DNA from 2 places in the Thermanaeromonas sp. C210 genome. Region 2 is predicted to be linked to the other one. Evidence: riboswitches for the same ligand, from Rfam matches in the RefSeq annotation. Region 2 holds a riboswitch; the other holds the start of a gene.

Region 1 (3,456 bases), on a different contig from region 2:
CACCACGGCAAAGCCCCGGCCAGCTTCTCCTGCCCTGGCCGCCTCAATGGCCGCGTTCAAGGCCAGTAGATTGGTCTGTTCGGCTATTCCGTTGATTACTTCTAAAATCTCCTCCACCTGGCCGACGGAGTCCCGGAGAACCTCCAGCTTTTCGACGACCACCTTGAAGGCTTCCCGCACTCCCTCGATGGAACCTACGAGGTTATCCAGCTCCTTTTTGCCGGCGCCGGCCCGCGCCGAGGTGTCCTCGCTGTTGGCCTTAACCCGCCCGAGCGCCGTCCTAACCCTTTCCAGGTTGGTAGTTATGTTCTCCATAAGGCCCAATATCTCCTGGAGATGCCCGGCCTGTTCCCCGGCTCCGGCGGCCACCTGCTGAATGGCCTTGGCAACTTCGTCCGAGGATGACGCCATCTCTTCTGAGGCAGCGCTTAAGGAGGCAGAATTGCCGGACAGGGTCTGGGCCTCCGTTTTGAGGTCCCTAATCAAATTGACCAAATTACTCTGCATGCCGGCGAGGGCATTGGCAATCTGCCCGACCTCATCTTTTCTCTTCAAGTGTCGACTTGCCTTGTCTTTTTCACCAAATCTAAAGTCGTATTCCGCAAACTTCGTGACCACTTGCGCCAAATCCGCGATAGGAGTGGAAATGCTTCTGGCCATCACATAGGTCAGTACCACAGCAAGGACGGTAACCAAAAGGGATACGAGTAGTACCGACTGTCGCAGGCTGGCCGCCCGCTCCAGCACCTCATCCCTGGGCGCAGTGACTGCTATGGACCAGCCGGCGGTCTTGAGGGGTGCGTAGGCGATGATCATCTCCTGACCCTGTAGGGTATAAGTGGACACTCCTTCTTCGCCTTGCACCATCTTGGCTACCACATCCGCCAGAGAGGCCAGGGAGGCATCAGACTGGGCTTCTTCTAGGATATTCTCCTGGTCCAGGGCCTTCTGGGTATCCTTGTGGGCTATGATCTTCCCCGTGCTGTCTACGGCAAAGGCGTACCCCGTACGGCCGTAGGTGACGCTTCCCACCAGTTCGCTAAATTTGGCCCCATCTACTATACCGGCCACAGCGCCCACTATTTCGCCTGTAGCATAATGGCGGATGGGAGCGGCATAGCCGAAAATCACCGTCTGATCAACCTTGCTCACCATGCTGGTGGAAACATTGGTGTTACCCTCCATGGCCCGGCGGAAGTACTCCCTGTCGGCGAGGTTAGCTGTGCTGCCGTTCTGGTAAACTGCGTTACCATCCCTGTCCAAGACGGCCAAACGCTTAAAGCCAAGGGAACCCGCCTTCTCTAATTCCTCATTCAGCAACTGAACCTTCTCTGCAAGGGTAGCTTCCCGATCGCCCGACCTGCCGCGGATTACATTCTTATTGGCCAGACTTTCCACTACATACAACCGAGCCTGGATGCGGCTATCCTGGGTTTCGGCAACCTGGCGCGCCACCTTCAGCATGGCCTCCCTTGCCTCCGCCTCCAGGGCGGCGGCTGCCCGGGTCTCACTTACCCACGACAATACCAGACACCCAATGGCGACGATTAACCCGAACACTAGAGTCATCTTGAGTAATAAACTTCCCCTGACACTGAGATTGCTCATCCTTTAGCCCTGCAACCCTTCACACCGGATTCCGGCCTTCGGGGCAGGCCTCCCCTCCTTTCATGTGCTCAAGAGTATCTGTACTAAAACAAAACATCACCCCACCCGGCCAAACAAAAGGCCCCCCTCCTGGGGCGGCCCTAGAGCTGTACCATACGATATATTGCAACTAACCCTGTCGTCTCCCGGCAGCCCGGCTGCCCTAGCCCATAAGGCCTTAGGCCCGCAGCTTTGCGCCCCCGCCTTTCGACGGCTTTGCCCTTAGCGGGATCCTGTTTCCCCTATTCACCTTGACGAGCGGCGTACGCCTTCCCCTCGGGGCCGCCATACGGCTCCTGCCCCCTTTGTGCCATAATTCGACATCTGCTGCCAGAATCCTCCTCTAGGGTGGAAAAATCATACAGAGTAAAGGCAATTATTATACCCACGTTTTGCCCCCCCCGCCAGGACTGAGCCATTTGCGCTGACGCGGAAATAAGAAAGGTGAAGGTATGAAGGGATTGGGGAAAAAATTTTACCCCGGGAAAGGCATGAATTTGGTTGGGGTTGAGGGGGATTGGGTTTAAGGAATTAAAAAATTGACCCCAAAAAAGAGGATGACCCTCCTTCAGAGCGAATCTGTTAAGTAAGACCAAACCAACCAAACAAAGGAGGGTCATCCATGGCTATTATACCACAACAGAGGCTTTTTGGGTGGAGGGAAATCGAAAATTTAGGGGAGCTCGAACGACTTAGGCTAGTACTTGAATACATGCCGGACGAAGAATTGATGGTGGAACTGGAGAAGGAACGGGCGAATGGGCGGGATGACTATCCCATAAGGGCCGTATGGAACTCTGTACTGGCAGGGATAGTATACCAACATCCTTCGATAGAAAGTTTAAGGCGGGAACTTTGGCGTAATGCCCAATTACGAGAGCTATGCGGATTTGACCTAACGAAGGGAGAAAAAGCCGTACCGCCGTCATGGGTATACAGCCGGTTTTTGGGGAAACTGCTTAAGAAAGAAGAGAAGGTCGAAGAAATATTTTACCGGCTGGTAGAGGAGCTAAGGGAGGAACTACCGGGTTTTGGAGAAGTAGCGGCCATAGACGGCAAAGCCTTGGCGAGCTTAAGTCGTGGGAGGAAGAAGGAAAAAGTGGGGGAGCTTAGACCTGACGGTCGGCGGGAACAAGATGCAGACTGGGGGTGTAAGGTTTACCGGGGTAAGAGGGAAGACGGCAGCCAGTGGGAAAAAGTAGTGAAATGGTTTGGATTTCGGCTGCACCTAATAGTAGATGCCCTATACGAACTGCCTCTAGGGTTTAAAGTTACCAAGGCGTCGGCGAGCGAAGTAAAAGAGGCGCCCAAGCTTCTGGAGAGGGTAAAAGAGAAGGCACCGGGGACCTTTGAAAGGATTAAATATCTTACAGCAGACAAGGCCTACGACTCCACAGAACTAATCATCGAGCTATGGGAAGAGTATCAAATAAAGCCGGTCATAGACATAAGGAACCAATGGAAAGACGGGGAAGAAACTAAACTAATAGCGGGGCAGGAGAGCGTAGTATACGACTATAAGGGGAAAGTATACTGTTACTGTCCGGAGACGGGGATAAAGAGGGAGATGGCCTATGGAGGATTTGAGAAGGACCGGGAAACATTAAAATACCGCTGTCCGGCCAGGCATTATGGGTTAAGATGCAAGGGAATAGATAAATGTCCGGTTAAGAGCAGTATTCGGATACCCCTTAAGGAAGACCGGAGGGTGTTCACGCCGCTAGCACGTTCCAGCTACCGCTGGGAGGAACTTTACAAGAAGCGTACAGCGGTGGAGCGAGTAAACAGCCGATTAGACCAGAGTTTTGG
Region 2 (3,456 bases):
GAAATGGTAGACCGGCTCCGCAGCAATATACGAGAAATTTCCAACGAACGTAATAAAGTGAGAGCCATCCTGGCCAGCCTTACTGATGCCGTGGTGGCCGTGGACCAGGTGGGGCGGGTGATGCTGTGCAACCCGGCGGCGGAGGCTCTCTTGGAGAAAAAGGAGCACGAGATGCAGCAAAAGTATCTCCTGGAGATCATCCGCAATCACGAACTGGACCGGCTGGCCAAGGAGATCCTGGATAAAGGTAAGCCGGCGGAGGCCGAAGTAAGGCTCTTTCCTACCAGCGCCGGCCTTTTCCGCGTCCACGGAGCCCCCATCCTGGGGGAGCGGGGCCGCATTGTGGGAGCCGTCCTTTCCCTGCGGGATATAACCGAGATCCGGCGTCTGGAGCAGATGCGCAGCGAATTCGTGGCCAATGTTTCCCATGAACTGCGCACGCCCCTCACTTCCATCCGGGGCTTTGTGGAAACCCTCCTGGAGGGGGCCCTGGCCGATGAGAAGACCAGCCGCCGCTTCCTGGGGATTATCAATAGCGAAGCCCAGCGCCTGCAGCGCCTCATCGAGGACCTCTTAACCCTTTCCCGGGTGGAACACCGCAGGCCGGAACCGGTGGGGATGGGGGCCTCGCTGCCCCAGGCCGTCGCAAGGGTAATGGAGGTGGTAAGGCCTTTAGCTGAAGAAAGGGGAGTGAGTCTCAAGACAGACCTTCCCCCCGACCTCCCCCTGCTGAGGCTTCCGGAACACTTCCTGGACCAAATCCTCCTCAATCTGTTGGATAATGCCATCAAGTACACTCCGGAGGGGGGTTCGGTAACGGTGACGGCCTCCCGGGAAGGTTCGCGGGCCCGGGTACAGGTGAGGGATACGGGGATAGGTATTCCCGCCGAGAGCCTGCCGCGGATCTTCGAACGATTCTACCGGGTAGACAAGGCGCGGTCCCGGGCCATGGGAGGGACGGGCCTGGGTCTGGCCATCGTGAAGCATATGGTGGAAGCCTACGGGGGCACGGTGGGGGTGGAAAGCCAGGTGGGGAAGGGCAGCACCTTTCATTTTGTAGTTCCCCTAATGAGGAGGATGGAAGGGGGATGAGTTAGATGCCCGCAAAAAATAAAGATGAACAAGAGCGGAGGAAGGTGTACCGGCGCGTAGTAGACGTCAAAGGGAGGGTTACCCTGCCGGCGGAAATGCGGCAACAACTGGGAATACGGACCGGAGAGGAAGTGGAGTTCGTCGTCCGGGAGGAGGGAGAGTGGTGCTTGCGCAAAAGCCAGCCCCAAAGGATCTGCGGCGTGTGTGGGTGCACGGTAAACCTCATCATCCTGGGGGGGGAGGCCTTGTGCCGGCGCTGTGCCCTCCAGTATGTCCAAACCCTGGCGCGGGAACTGGATCTGCAAGTGGTGGGAATAGGTGGGAATTCTCCCAGGGGGTAGGATTCGGGAGGGCGGTGTCGAATAAGTAAATATATGGTACAACAATAAATAATTTCGTCGAAAAAAGTGAGCTGCCTCAGGGTAAACCTGTCGAAAGGCAGGGGCACAAAGCCATGGGTCTAAGGCTCCCGCTGGGGGGCTATGATCGCCAGGCTGCCGGCTCGCAAGGAAGGAGTGCCTTGCCTGGGAGCAAGGTTTATTTTGTTTGAGCCGTTACCGGGGGCGCCTTTTTAGGAAGGAATGTCGTGGTAAGTGCTGGAAGACACCGTCGTTACTCTGCTACAGCGCCTGTATTACCACTCGCGGCTTACTTACCGCCACAGTGTCCACGTGGCGGCCATCAGCTATCAATTGGCGCAGGAGTTAGGACTTCCAAAAGCCCAGGTGCGTCAAACCTTTTGGGGAGCTCTGGTACATGACGTAGGCAAGCTTACCATTGACCGTAGCATCCTGCATAAGAAGGGGCCCCTGACCGAAGACGAATGGCAAAAGATGTATGAGCATCCCCGGGAAGGCTGCCGGCTGCTCCCCGAGGGAGACGACTGGCAAGCCATTAGGGAGATGGTCCTTTATCACCACGAAAAGTGGGATGGGAGCGGCTACAGCGGCCTCTGTAAGGGGGAAATACCCCTGGGAGCCAGGATTATAGCCCTGGCCGATGCGTTGGATGCCATGACGTCGAGCCGCCCTTACCAGAAGAAGCGCGAACTGGCGGCTGCCTTACAAGAAGTAAAGGAGTGCAGCGGCAGCCAGTTCGATCCCCAACTGGTCGAAGCCCTCTTCTCCTTAACAATGCATCTTTTAAAAGGACAGCGACGGCCTACGCCCTCCAAAATTAATGAAATCTTAAAGAGAACAACATGGACTTTTAACAGTAATGAATTATAATTTCAATTAAAGGATAAACCACTTACCCGCCAGCCCTTTAGTAAAGCGTCCTCTGACCTCCTTTTTATATATACTTACTTGCCCAGAGGTTATCTGGGCCATTTTTTTTAAGAAAAACAATAGAAGGCCGCCCTCAAAACTTAAATGGCGGCCTTCCTTCTAAAGAGCCCATAAGGACCTTCGCTCCGGCTACGACAAATCCTTACGTAGCCCGAGGCAGTCTTTCGACTACCCCAGACCATTACAGGACTCACCGTAGCCTTGACTCGATAATCAGGGATACCTTAGAAGCCGACCCGGATCTCTCGACCAGGCGCCGACCTCCAGCCCACTAACTAATGCCTAGAAGCCTGCGGCACCCCTGACTATCTTAGCTCGACCGGCGGTGATCCTTGCAGACCTGCCGGCAATCCTTGGACTGCCGGCAAGCCCTGACGGACCTACCGGCGATCTGCCCGCCGGCTGGTACCGAGCCCCCGGGACCCGGTACCAACCTTTGGCCGAAGGTTACCGAGCCTCACTCTGGAGACCCGGCAACCCTCTGGGCTCGGCCCTTACGGACCCTGACACTACTATTATGGCCCCGCGGCCTGCGAATTATTTATGAACGCGCGATCTATTTCGCTGATAAAGCCCGGTTTTTTTTAGAAGGATTTTGCAAAGACAAGGGGCCTATCTTGCGTTATACTTTATTTGGAGGGCGACGGGAAAGAACAGGAAGGGGTAGGTAGAGGTGTACTGCGAAGCGGATCTCCACACCCACACCGTGGCCAGCGGCCATGCGTACAGTACGGTCAAAGAGCTGGCCGAAGCGGCGGCTGATAAAGGTTTAAAGCTCATCGCCATCACTGACCACGGCCTCCGCATGCCGGGCGGTCCCCACGAGTATTATTTCCATAATATTACAGCACTGCCGCGCAAGCTGGGAGAAGTAGAAATTTTGAGGGGGGTAGAGGCTAATATCATCGATGAAGAGGGCCACTTGGATGTACCGGAAGGGATCCTCGAAAGGCTGGATATCGTCCTGGCCGGCTTCCATTCCGGGGTCGGTTTCGATGGACGCTCCCAGGAAGAATACACCCGGGCGGCCCTGGCGGCCCTCAGCCACCCCCTGGTCCATATCCTAGTTCATCCC

Evidence for each region. Region 2 has a riboswitch for cyclic di-GMP ahead of TAMC210_RS07320 (HD-GYP domain-containing protein). Riboswitches for the same ligand answer to the same signal wherever they lie in the genome.
Region 1: another riboswitch for cyclic di-GMP. It lies ahead of TAMC210_RS09605 (methyl-accepting chemotaxis protein); the one in region 2 lies ahead of TAMC210_RS07320 (HD-GYP domain-containing protein).

What each region holds. Positions count from the first base shown of each region.
Region 1 is NZ_BLWF01000003.1:439,993-443,448, reverse strand. It holds gene TAMC210_RS09605 (methyl-accepting chemotaxis protein) at 1-1,608, opposite strand, end outside; cyclic di-GMP riboswitch class I at 1,793-1,878, opposite strand; gene TAMC210_RS09600 (transposase) at 2,270-3,456, shown strand, end outside.
Region 2 is NZ_BLWF01000002.1:635,587-639,042, forward strand. It holds gene pnpS (two-component system histidine kinase PnpS) at 1-1,092, shown strand, start outside; gene TAMC210_RS07315 (AbrB/MazE/SpoVT family DNA-binding domain-containing protein) at 1,098-1,433, shown strand; cyclic di-GMP riboswitch class I at 1,504-1,594, shown strand; gene TAMC210_RS07320 (HD-GYP domain-containing protein) at 1,686-2,321, shown strand; gene TAMC210_RS07325 (phosphatase) at 3,055-3,456, shown strand, end outside.